2 regions of the Enterococcus saccharolyticus subsp. saccharolyticus genome follow, and region 1 is predicted to be linked to the other one. Evidence: predicted binding sites of a transcription regulator. Region 1 holds the regulator's gene; the other holds the start of a gene.
What was found. Region 1 encodes NrdR, which represses ribonucleotide reductase genes. Its sites were predicted from a motif close to ACACNATATATNGTGT; they were not measured.
Positions count from the first base shown of each region.

Region 2: the regulator NrdR is predicted to act here: its motif matches at 3,298-3,313, upstream of nrdH (glutaredoxin-like protein NrdH).

Region 1 is NZ_CP118957.1:1,499,443-1,505,925, reverse strand. Features, by position in the region: gene polA (DNA polymerase I) at 1-869, shown strand, start outside; gene mutM (DNA-formamidopyrimidine glycosylase) at 884-1,717, shown strand; gene coaE (dephospho-CoA kinase) at 1,725-2,312, shown strand; gene nrdR (transcriptional regulator NrdR) at 2,457-2,927, shown strand; gene PYW32_RS07785 (replication initiation and membrane attachment family protein) at 2,946-4,328, shown strand; gene dnaI (primosomal protein DnaI) at 4,328-5,254, shown strand; gene PYW32_RS07775 (hypothetical protein) at 5,266-5,685, shown strand; gene PYW32_RS07770 (tRNA (adenine(22)-N(1))-methyltransferase) at 5,759-6,457, shown strand; gene PYW32_RS07765 (Nif3-like dinuclear metal center hexameric protein) at 6,454-6,483, shown strand, end outside.
Region 2 is NZ_CP118957.1:1,966,524-1,973,006, forward strand. Features, by position in the region: gene PYW32_RS10135 (peptide ABC transporter substrate-binding protein) at 1-1,440, opposite strand, end outside; T-box leader at 1,658-1,879, shown strand; gene PYW32_RS10140 (5-methyltetrahydropteroyltriglutamate--homocysteine S-methyltransferase) at 1,958-3,085, shown strand; gene nrdH (glutaredoxin-like protein NrdH) at 3,396-3,620, shown strand; gene nrdE (class 1b ribonucleoside-diphosphate reductase subunit alpha) at 3,732-5,891, shown strand; gene nrdF (class 1b ribonucleoside-diphosphate reductase subunit beta) at 5,912-6,483, shown strand, end outside.

The sequences.
Region 1 (6,483 bases):
TTGAAGGTCTGCTAAAAATGATTCAAGGTGATGGGAAAATTCATACGCGCTATGTCCAAACCTTAACGCAAACCGGACGTTTAAGTTCAGTGGATCCAAACTTGCAAAATATTCCGATTCGTTTAGAAGAAGGTCGTAAAATTCGTGAAGCTTTTGTACCGAGAAAAGAAGATTGGGTCATTTATTCTTCCGATTACTCACAAATTGAATTGCGCGTACTAGCGCATATTTCTGATGATGAGCATTTGAAAGCAGCCTTTTTAGAAGGACAAGATATTCATTCAAGTACCGCTATGCGGGTGTTTGGTATTGAAAAAGCCGAAGATGTCACACCGAATATGCGTCGTCAAGCTAAGGCGGTTAACTTTGGAATTGTGTATGGCATTTCCGATTATGGTTTGTCACAAAACTTAGGCATTACTCGAAAAGCGGCGCAACAATACATTGATACCTATTTTGATCGTTATCCCGGTGTAAAAGAATACATGGAAACAGTGGTTCGAGAAGCCAAAGATAAAGGATATATTGAGACGTTGTATCATCGTCGTCGTTATCTACCAGATATTAATTCACGTAATTTCAACTTACGCTCGTTTGCAGAACGCACAGCAATTAACTCGCCAATCCAAGGAAGTGCGGCTGATATTTTGAAAATTGCGATGATTGAATTGGACCGTCGCATGAAAGAAGAAAAATTAGAAGCGACCATGCTCTTACAAGTACATGATGAATTGGTATTTGAAGTACCCGAATCTGAATTAGAACAATTGAATCAACTTGTAAAAGAAGTGATGGAGACAGCAGTGTCTTTACACGTACCATTAGTGACCGACAGTAGTTGGGGAAAAACATGGTATGAAGCAAAATAAAGAGGTGACCAAATTTGCCAGAATTACCAGAAGTAGAAACAGTTCGCAAAGGACTTGTACATTTAGTTAAAGGAAAAACAATCGAATCAGTGGATGTTCGTTGGCCACGAATTATTGAATCTCCCGAAGTAGAATTGTTTCAAAATAATTTAGTGGGTCAAACTATTGAAGATATTCAGCGTCGTGGAAAATTTTTAATTTTTAAATTGACGAATTTTGATATGATTTCGCATTTACGTATGGAAGGAAAATATGGATTTGATACTGACCAACAAGATGTGATTGATAAACACACACACGTCATTTTTCATTTTACTGACCATTCACGTCTTTCTTACAATGATGTGCGTAAATTTGGCCGGATGGTGTTGGTTCTGAAAAATGAAAGTAGCGAATACAAAGGGATTAAACAATTAGGTCCCGAACCTCGACCAGATGTCTTTTATTTGGAAACTTTCCAAGAAAAATTAAAACGTTCATCTAAAGCAATTAAACCATTATTGCTAGATCAAAAGCTTGTGACAGGTTTAGGCAACATCTATGTGGATGAAGCACTCTGGGAAGCGCAAGTTCATCCTGAAACGCCAGCTAACGTGTTAGATGATGGGGAAACGACCCGTCTGCATCAAGCAATTATCGATGTCTTAGCACGAGCAGTCGAAGCAGGTGGTACCACGATTCGTTCATATGCGAATGCGTTAGGTGAAGCTGGCACGTTCCAAGTGGCGTTAAATGCCTATGGACAAACCAATCTACCGTGTCCACGTTGTCAAACACCGATTGTGAAAACCAAAGTGGCGCAACGCGGGACGCATTATTGTCCAACGTGTCAAAAACGGAAAGGGTGAGACAACCATGATTTTAGGTCTTACTGGCGGCATTGCAACTGGCAAAAGTACCGTGGTGTCTGTTTTTCGTGCCTATGGTTTTCCAATTGTCGATGGCGATGTGATTGCTAGAAAAATCGTCGAACCAAACCAAGCAGGCTTACAAGCAATTGTTGCACATTTTGGTGAAGGAATCTTATTACCTAATGGCCATTTGGATCGTAAGCAATTAGGTAGTATCATTTTTGCGGATGAACAAAAACGACAACAATTAGATGCGTTGCTTGATCCAATTTTGCGACAAAGCATTACAGCGCAAATTCATCAGTATCACGATGCGCCCTTAGTCATTGCAGATGTTCCTTTACTGTTTGAAGCAAATTATGAACAGTTTATGGATAAAATTGCAGTGGTGTATGTTCCGGAAACTGTGCAACTTGAACGTCTAATGAATCGTGATACGTTGACCAAAGAACAAGCCCAACAACGAATTGCTAGTCAATTACCCATCGAAGAGAAAAAACAACGTGCAGATATAGTGTTTGATAACCAAGGTTCTATCGCTCAAACAAAAGAGAACGTTAAAAGTTGGTTAGAAGCACAAAAATTTATTTAAAAAGATTAAAAACTCTAGAGTTTTCTAGAGTTTTTTCTTATCTATTCTGTCAGAAGAACTGGTAAACGTGTTATAATATAGAAAGAAATTTAATTTATTCGTTGAGAAAATTTAAAAATAAATAGAGATAAATGAGGTGGAAATATGCACTGTCCAAAATGTCATCATAATAATTCTCGTGTTATTGATAGCCGTCAAGCCGATGACGGTCGTGCGATTCGCCGTAGACGAGAATGTGAACACTGCGGCTTTCGCTTTACAACGTTTGAACGATTAGAAGAAACACCTCTCTTAGTCATTAAGAAAAATGGCGCTCGTGAGGAATTTAATCGTGAAAAAGTCTTACGTGGCTTAATTCGCTCTGCTGAAAAACGTCCAGTCGCGATGGAACAAATGGAACAAATTGTCGATCATGTTGAAACACGTATTCGTGAACGTGGTGAAAATGAAATTCCATCAACTTTAATTGGTGAATATGTCATGGAAGAATTAGTCGATTTAGATGAAATTGCTTATATTCGTTTTGCAAGTGTCTATCGTCAATTTAAAGATATGTCGGTCTTCTTAAAGGAACTACAAGACATTGTTGATAAGGCCAAAGAAGCAAATGAATAATTTAAAGGAGGGGCTTTTGTGAATACCGCTTGGGATGAAGTTCAACCAAATCATATTTATCAAGTGTTCAAGAGCCTACCTTTAACCAAAGAAGGCAATGATGGTTTATTATACCTTTACCAACCAATTATCGGCGCGCAAGCTCTCGCGTTGTATTATGCTTTATTGGGCGATGAGGAAGATTCATTTGAAAATGAATTTGCACATATTGATATGCTAAATGCGCTAAACATTGGTTTACCTGATTTTTTGAAAGCTCGTAAACAGCTGGAAGGAATGGGGTTGCTATCTGTTTTTATGAAAGAAGATTTAGAATTCGGTCGAATGTTTTTGTATCGTTTGGAAGAACCGCTACATCCATGTGCCTTTTTTAAAGATGAAACGTATAGCTTTTTATTGTGGAGTGTCATCGGAGAACGCAAATTCAATCAAATGGTTGAACGCTTTAAACCTAAAACACTTGATATCTCTAGTTATCAAGAAATTACACGTCCATTTACTGAAGTCTACGGATCAATTAATGAAGAGTCTTTTATGCGCAAAACGGCGAAATTAGAACAAGTAGCACAAGCCTATAATATGCCACAAACGACGGGGATTCAATTGGATGCAACACAAATCGATTGGGAATTCTTGGTGAATCTAGCAGAGAAAAAATATATTTCTCGTGCTAATTTTACCGCTGATTTTAATCATCAATTGTTACTTTATCAAAATTTATATGGTTTTGATGAGATGGAGTTAGTTGATTTAATGACCGAAGCCGTTTCTTTTGTCGATGGAAAGGTCAATGAAAAAGAACTCGCGAAAGTAGTGACACGTTATACGAAACAAACACCGCAGAAAAAGATGGGCATTTATGTTTCGGAAGATGCGGAGACACGTCGCTTTAACACACTTCGTCAATCCGGATTTTCCGAACCAGATATTGAATTAATTCAAATGAGTGAAGCGACCGCACCAGCTGATTTTTTACAAGCTATTAAACAAGAAAAACATAGCTTTGTGACAGATTCAGAGACTTGGCTATTGAAATCATTAATTGAAAAAAGTCCGTTGGCCAACAGCGTCATCAATGTATTAATGCATTATGTATTAGTTGTTCAGAATAATAGTGCGCTACAAGCAAGCTTTGTGAATCGAATTGCAACAAACTGGTCAGAGATGGGCATTAAAAGTCCAGAAGATGCGATTAAACATGTTCGTCAATTGGTTAAAGAATCAAAAGAAGCCAAAGAAAAACGCGAAACGCAACGTACCAATTACCGCAAACCAATTCGTAAAGAAACATTGCCTGACTGGGTAGACAATCCAGTTGAAGAGGTTGAAGATAGTGAGAAACAAGCCGCAATTAATCAACGATTGCAAGATTATTTACGACGCAAAGAAGGTGAAAAATGATGGAAGATGTAGGGAAGAATTTAAATCGCTTATTAGATCAAAAAAATTACCGCACACGTTTTGAAGAAATGATGCAAGAAGTTTTACAAGATTCGGATGTGCGCAATTTTTTAGATGCCAACAAAGAACGGCTAACCAAAGACGATATTGAGCGTAGTTATGCCAAACTATATGAATTTGTCCAAGAAAAGCGCAAGTTTGAATTAAACGACCCTGCCCAAATTGCTCCTGGGTATGAGCCACAGTTGATGTTAAATTTTCATTCAGTGGATGTGACGTATATCCCAACGGAAGAACTATTAGCAAGGAGACATCAAGAAGAAGTGCGTAATCGTGTTCAAGCATTGAATATGCCGAAAGATATCCAAGAAGCTCGGATTGCGACCTATGAAGGAACCGCGGGACGTGGGGAAGCGTTGATGGCGGCGATTGATTTTATCGAATCGTATCGCGAAGCACCTAAAAATTTCCATAAAGGATTATATCTATCAGGAAGTTTTGGTATTGGCAAAACGTATCTGTTAGGTGCAATTGCACGCGATTTAGCCGAAGCTGGTTTTTCATCAACCTTGTTACATTTTCCTTCTTTTGCAGTTGAAATGAAACAAGCGATTGGGAAAGATCAAGTGGCGGAAAAGATGGAAGCAATCAAAAAAGCACCGATTTTAATGTTAGATGATATTGGTGCAGATGCGATGAGTAGTTGGATTCGAGATGAAGTATTTGGCGTTATCTTGCAATATCGAATGCAAGAGCAACTTCCGACATTTTTTACCTCTAATTTTACAATGCTCGAATTAGAAAAACATTTGTCTGTTACGCAACGTGGCGAAGAAGAGCCGTTAAAAGCCAAACGCATCATGGAACGTATCCGTTATCTGACCAAAGAAATTGGGATGAGCGGGCGTAATCGACGAAATCAATAGAGGTGAACAACATGAAGAAATGGCTACTCGGTAGTCTTTTAGGACTAAGTTTAGTCTTTGTGGCAGGCTGTGGTACAAACAATGACACACCTGAATCACAAGAAAGTACACAAAGCAGTGAAGCGATGGAATCAAAAACGGTCTTTACTGGAACTCTGACAGAAAATTTGGAAGAATCAGCATTAGACGCTAAAAATGTCTTATTATTTTTAGAAAATGTCGAAGCAATTGAAGACCCAGAAAACATTGTTCCGACATTTACTGAAATGGGCGTAGGGATAAATGTAGATACTGAAGATATTTCTTATTGGCGTGCGTGGCGTAAAGGAAGCAAAGTGGAAGTAACTTTAAAAGGACTTCCAGCAACGACTGCATCGATACCACCACAAGTCGCTGGTAATGCGCTTGAGAACATTACCTTACTACCATAAAGATTGAATATTCTCTTGAACGTGGTCAGTTACCATTTTTAAGAGAATTTTTCTTGAGAAAAGAGGAAAATACATGAATGAACAAGAATTATCACAACGTTTAGCACGTGTTGGTTCGCATGTTCCCCAAGATGCTCGTTTAGCAGATATTGGTTCAGATCATGCGTATTTACCCGTTGCATTAATGTTAAAAAATAAAATTACATTTGCGGTCGCAGGAGAAGTTGTCAAAGGTCCTTTTCAATCAGCAGAAAAACAAGTCCGCAAGAGTGGATTGACTGATCAGATTGTGGTGCGTTTAGCAGATGGTTTAGATGCGATTGAAGAAACTGACCGTATTAATGCTATTACGATTGCTGGAATGGGTGGGACGTTAATCCGTTCTATTTTAGAAGCTGGGAAACAGCATGGTCGTATAAATGGTAGTGAACGGCTCATTTTACAACCAAACGTGGGGGAAAAAACGTTGCGTGAATGGTTAGTTGAGAATGAGTATACAATTATTGAAGAAGAAATTTTAGCAGAAAATAAAAAAATCTACGAAATTATTGTTGCTGAAAAACAGGAACCTGTGTCTTATAGTGATCAAGAACTATTTTTTGGTCCGCACTTATTAAAAGAAAAAAACGACGTGTTTATTCAAAAATGGCAACGTGAAATTGCTGGCAAAGAGCGTGTTTTAGCGCAATTGGAAAAAGCTGAAGAAAAACCATTAGAAAAAGTCGCAGAAATTCAAACACAACTTGCTTGGATCAAGGAGGTTTTGGCATGAGTTTATCGGCCAAAGAGTTGATTCGT
Region 2 (6,483 bases), 470 kb from region 1:
ATCGTAAGCTTCATTACTCCAACGACCACGGTTGTACGCATTACCTGTCACAAATAAGTCTGTGAAACTACTTGGGTCCGCATAGTCAGCACCCCAACCGCCAAAGACCACATCAAAGTCACCAGCATTCGAACGATCTAAACGAACACTAAATGGTACATTCGTCATTGAAGCATCCACACCTTCTAATGTCTCATTCCAAACACCTTGTACATATTCCGCTGCTTTTTTCACAGAATCGGTATCATCAGATAATAGTTCAAAGCTTAATGAATCAATGCCTAATTCTTGTTTTGCTTTTTCCCAATATTCTTTGGCTTTCTCTACATCATATTCCGTATTATTTGTTGTTTCTTCCACGAAATCTTTACCTGTATCTGGATTAAATGACATATTTTGTGGAATTAATCCCGTCGATGCTTCTGAACCATCGCCTAATACTTGTTTGACTAACGCTTCACGATCAATCGCGTATGACAAAGCTTTACGTAAGTTTTCGTTGTTAAATGGTGAATCTTCTTCTCTTTGGTTCATTTCAATGTAGCTTGTACGAGATTCTTTTAATGTCACAAATTCTGGACTATTCGTGTTTTGTTGTGCTAATTCACCTGTTAAAATGACATCATCTAATTGTCCATCTTGGAATAAATTCAGACCCGTTGATGACTCTTTTACAACAGAAACATTAATTGTTTCCAATTTAACATTTTCTGCATCCCAATATTCTGGATTTTTTTCGTAAGACCATTCTGTATCTATCCCTGGACCATCAAATTCACCCAAAGTAAATGGACCATTGTAAACAGCAGTATCACTCTTCTTCGCGTATTCTTCACCAAACTCAGTGACGGTCGCTTCATGTTGTGGGAAGAATGATGGGAAGGCTAATAGATAATCAAAATAAGGTGTCGCTACAGCTAATTTGATTTCTACTTCGTACTCACCTACTGCTTTGATACCTAAATCTGTCGCAGGCTTTTTACCATTAATAATGTCTGTCGCATTTTCGACTACTTCATAAAGATACGCATATTGAGACCCTGTTTTTGGATCAACAGTACGTTGCCAACCATAGACAAAATCCGCAGCTGTTACAGCATCCCCATTCGACCATTTTGCATCTTCTCTTAATTTTAATTTATACGTTAAACCATCTTCACTTACTTCTGCTAATTCAGCAGCTGCTGCTGGTTGTGGTTTATTTTCATTATCTAAGCGATACAATCCTTCATACACGTTGTTCAAGGCTGTAAAACTAATTGTATCTGTGGCAATAGACAAATCTGCAGTCGGCATTTCTTGCAATACAGCTAAATTAAATACTTGTTCTGTTTCACCTGATTTTGCCGTTTCATCCGTTTGAGATGTTCCACCTGTCGTACATGCCCCTAATAAAAAGGTACTAACTAATAATGTTCCCAATATCTTTTGCTTTTTCATAAATTATCCCCCTAATCTATTTTTAACTTAATGTTAATTTTATTAGAATATACTGAAAATTACAACATTTTTTTAATCAAAACCACTATTTTTTAATAATTAAATTAGAAAAACATCGTTATATCAACCATTTCAGCTCATTTTTTTTTACAATTATATTTTAAATAACACGTTTGACAATTAGATTTTCCTCATGTAGAATACAGACAATAGAATAAATTCTCCAGTGATAAGGAAAGTAAACTTCGCATAATTTTAGAGAAACTCTGGTTGGTGAAAAGAGTCAATTAGTACAAGTTGAAAATGGCCTTTGAGGAATTTTTGGTGATAAGTAATCAAAAACGACTTGTCCTTCGTTAACAGGACCTCCGATTTTTTGTCGGGTTGAGAGAGGAATAATTTCCTAATAAAGGTGGTACCGCGTGCATACGCCCTTTTACTAGTTGAACTAGTAAAAGGGCTTTTTTCTTTTCTGACACTAGAATTTTTCTAATAATTTAAGAAATGAGGGAACAAAATGAGCAAAACAATTCCATTTACTGTTGATCATGTTGGGAGTTTTTTACGACCAAACCGCATCAAAGAAGCACGCGTAAACGTTGCAGAAGGTCGTTTATCAAAAGCTGAGTTACGTACTATTGAAGACGAAGAAATTATTCGTTTGGTTGCAGCACAGAAAAAAGTCGGTATCAAAGGTATCACAGATGGTGAATTTCGTCGTGGGTTTTGGCATATTGACTTTTTAGAAAATCTAAACGGCATTGAAGGGTATGTTCCAGAAACAGGTTATAATCAACAATTCAAAGGAAAAAGTGCCCCTGCGTACAATATTCGTGTAACAGATAAGATTTCCTTCAATAAAAATCATCCCTTCTTAGAAGATTTTGCTTTCTTAAATAAAGTCGTTGGCAATGATGGCACTATCGCTAAAGCAACCATTCCTAGTCCAACGATGATTTTACGACAAGAATTACTTGCTAATAATGGTTCATCTAACATTTCAGAAATTTATCCAACGCTCGATACGTTTTATCATGATTTAGGGCAAACCTATCAAGACGCAATTCAAGCTTTTTACGACAAGGGTTGTCGTTACCTGCAATTTGATGATACAAACTGGGCATTCTTAGCAGACGCTACGAAACGTGACACACTTGTCGCAAAAAGCATTGATCCTACTGAAATCGCACAAATTTGTACAAAAATTATTAATCATGCGTTAGAAAATAAACCTGAAGATTTTGTTATCACCACGCATATTTGTCGTGGAAATCATGCGTCGTCTTGGCTATTTTCTGGTGGTTATGAACCCATTGCCAAAGAATTATTTGCAACGAAATATGATGGCTATTTCTTAGAATATGATTCTGATCGTGCAGGCGATTTTGAACCATTGCGTTACTGGTCAGAGACCAACAGTAAAATTGTCTTAGGTTTAGTCACATCTAAATTCCCAGAGCTAGAAAATCCAGAAGAAATTAAAGCGCGCATTCAAGAAGCAACACAGTTTGTTCCTTTAGAAAATTTATCAATTAGTCCTCAATGTGGATTTGCTTCCACTGAAGAAGGCAACAAATTATCAGAAGAAGAACAATGGGCAAAAATCAATTTGTTACAAGAAATTGCTGCGGATATTTGGGAATAATTAAAACAAAAAGAAAGATTGATTATTTTTCAATCTTTCTTTTTTCATCTGACTTGTGAATTTAAAAACTTTACCGATTTTCTTTTTACTTTTTGACAATTTTCGGCTACAATATATAAAGCATGTTCCTCTTCAAACCCCACTATTCATCGTATCTTTTTTTAAAAAGTCTTTTAAAAAACCACAATCAATAGTGTTTTTAAAATTCACAAACACAATATATAGTATTTTTTTCATTTGACTTCTATCTCAGTTCATTATACTATTTATATACATTATTCGAGTGAACTGAAACGAGGAGGAATTATATATGAACATCAAATTATTCTCAAAAAACAACTGCATGCAATGCAAAATGGCAAAACGTTTTTTAGCAGATAACAATATTAGTTTTGAAGAAATCAACATCGACAACGACCCTAGCGCTGTAGATTGGTTAAAAGAAAAAGGATTCCAAAGTGTACCTATTATTACATCGGATGCAACAACAGTTGTAGGTTTCCGTCCAGATCAACTACGTCAATTAGCTAGTTAATTTTTGTTCCCCCAAAATGAGATTTGCCTTGGATTTGTCCGTCACCTGTGACTAACAAGTCCATTTTTTTATGAAGTACTAAAAAATTTAGAGATAAGGTTGTGTATACGAATGAGTTTAAAAACGTTAAAAGACGTCACTTACTTCAAACTAAATAATGAAATCAACCGTCCTGTCAACGGACAGATTCCATTACACAAAGATCAAGAAGCTCTCGAAGCTTTTTTCAAAGAAAATGTTGAACCAAATACGAAAAGATTTGCTTCAGTCACAGAAAAAATTGAGTACCTGATCGCTGATGATTATTTGGAAGAAGCGTTTATCCGCCAGTACACACCTGATTTCATTGAGAAGTTATACGCCTTTTTAGACGAACAAAACTTTCATTTTAAATCTTTTATGGCTGCGTATAAGTTCTATTCTCAATATGCGTTAAAAACAAATGATGGTACGGAATATTTAGAAAGTTATGAAGACCGCGTTGCCTTTAATGCGCTGTATTTTGCAGATGGTAATGAAGAATTAGCACTTTCGTTAGCAGATGAAATGATTCATCAACGTTACCAACCAGCAACGCCTTCTTTTTTAAACGCTGGAAGAAAACGTCGTGGTGAATTAGTGTCTTGTTTCTTAATCCAATTAACTGATGATATGAACTCAATTGGTCGTGGTATTAACTCTGCGCTACAATTATCTCGTATCGGTGGTGGTGTTGGAATTACCCTTTCTAATTTACGTGAAGCAAGTGCGCCAATTAAAGGTTATGAAGGTGCAGCAAGTGGCGTGATGCCTGTAATGAAATTGTTCGAAGATAGTTTTAGTTATTCTAACCAATTAGGTCAACGTCAAGGTGCTGGTGTGGTTTATTTAAATGTTTTCCATCCAGATATCATTAGTTTTTTATCTGCTAAAAAAGAAAATGCCGATGAAAAAATTCGTGTCAAAACGTTATCTCTAGGTGTTTTAGTTCCAGATAAATTTTATGAATTAACCCGTAAAAACGAAGATATGTATTTATTTAGCCCATATAGTGTTGAAAAAGAATATGGTGTTCCTTTCTCATACGTTGATATCACTGAAGAATACGATAATTTAGTGGCAAATCCACGTATCCGTAAAACCAAAATTCGTGCCCGTGATTTAGAAAATGAAATCTCTAAATTACAACAAGAATCAGGCTACCCTTACATCATTAATGTCGATACTGCAAACCGCTCAAATCCAGTTTACGGTAAAATCATTATGAGTAATTTATGTTCTGAAATCTTACAAGTGCAAGAACCATCTGTTTTAAACGGAAAACAAGAGTATGAAGAATTAGGAACAGATATTAGCTGTAACCTAGGTTCAACTAATATTGTTAACTTAATGGATAGTCCTGATTTTGGTAAATCTGTTCGTACCATGACACGTGCGTTAACATACGTGACAGATGCTTCTGATATTGATGTCGTTCCTTCTATTCAAAATGGGAATCGTTTAAACCATACGATTGGTTTAGGTGCCATGGGGTTACACACCTATTTTGCGAAAAACCAAATGGAATACGGTTCACCAGAGTCAATTGAATTTACCGATATTTATTTCATGCTATTAAATTACTGGACGCTAATGGAAAGTCATGCTATTGCCAAAGAACGTGGCGAAGTTTTCCATAACTTTGAAAAATCAGATTATGCTAATGGTCGTTATTTTGAAAGCTACATTCAAGAAGACTATCAACCAAAATCTGAAAAAGTTGCTGCCTTATTTGAAGGAATTGCCATTCCAACAGGTGATGACTGGCAAGCTTTAGCAGATGCTGTTAAAAAAGATGGTTTATACCATCAAAATCGTCTTGCTGTTGCGCCAAATGGTTCTATTTCTTATATTAACGATACTAGTGCGAGTTTACACCCAATTACTCGTTTGATTGAAGAACGTCAAGAAAAGAAAATTGGTAAAATTTATTATCCAGCTGCACATCTATCAAATGATACGATTAGCTATTACAAATCAGCGTATGACATGGATATGCGTAAAGTTATCGATATCTATGCTACTGCACAAAAGCATATCGACCAAGGAATGAGCTTAACATTATTTATGCGTTCTGAAATTCCTGAAGGCTTATACGAATGGAAAGAAAATAGCAAACAAACAACACGTGATTTAAATATTTTACGTCACTACGCATTCCATAAAGGCATTAAATCGATTTATTATATCCGTACATTTACTGACGATGCAGAAGAAATCGGCAGCAACCAATGTGAAAGCTGCGTAATCTAATTCGAAGAGGAGGCCTTGTCATGGCAAACACGTATTATAAAGCAATTAACTGGAACGAAATCGAAGACGTTATCGATAAATCCACTTGGGAAAAATTAACCGAGCAATTTTGGTTAGACACCCGTATTCCTCTATCTAACGATTTAGATGATTGGCGTAGTCTTTCCGAACAAGAAAAAGAAATGGTTGGACATGTTTTCGGTGGTTTAACGTTATTAGATACTATTCAATCTGAAAGCGGCATGGATCAACTAAAAAAAGATGTCCGCACGACACATGAAGAAGCGGTTTTAAATAATATTCAATTCATGGAATCGGTGCATGCTAAAAGTTATTCATCTATTTTCAGTACATTAAACACGAAAAAAGAAATCGAAGAAATTTTTGAATGGACCAATACCAATGAGTTCTTACAAAAGAAAGCAGAAAAAATTAACGAAATTTATAAAAACGGTACAGCTTTAGAGAAAAAAGTTGCCAGTGTTTATTTGGAAACATTCTTATTTTATTCTGGTTTCTACACCCCTCTTTATTATTTAGGAAATAACAAACTACCAAACGTTGCTGAAATTATTAAGCTGATTATTCGTGA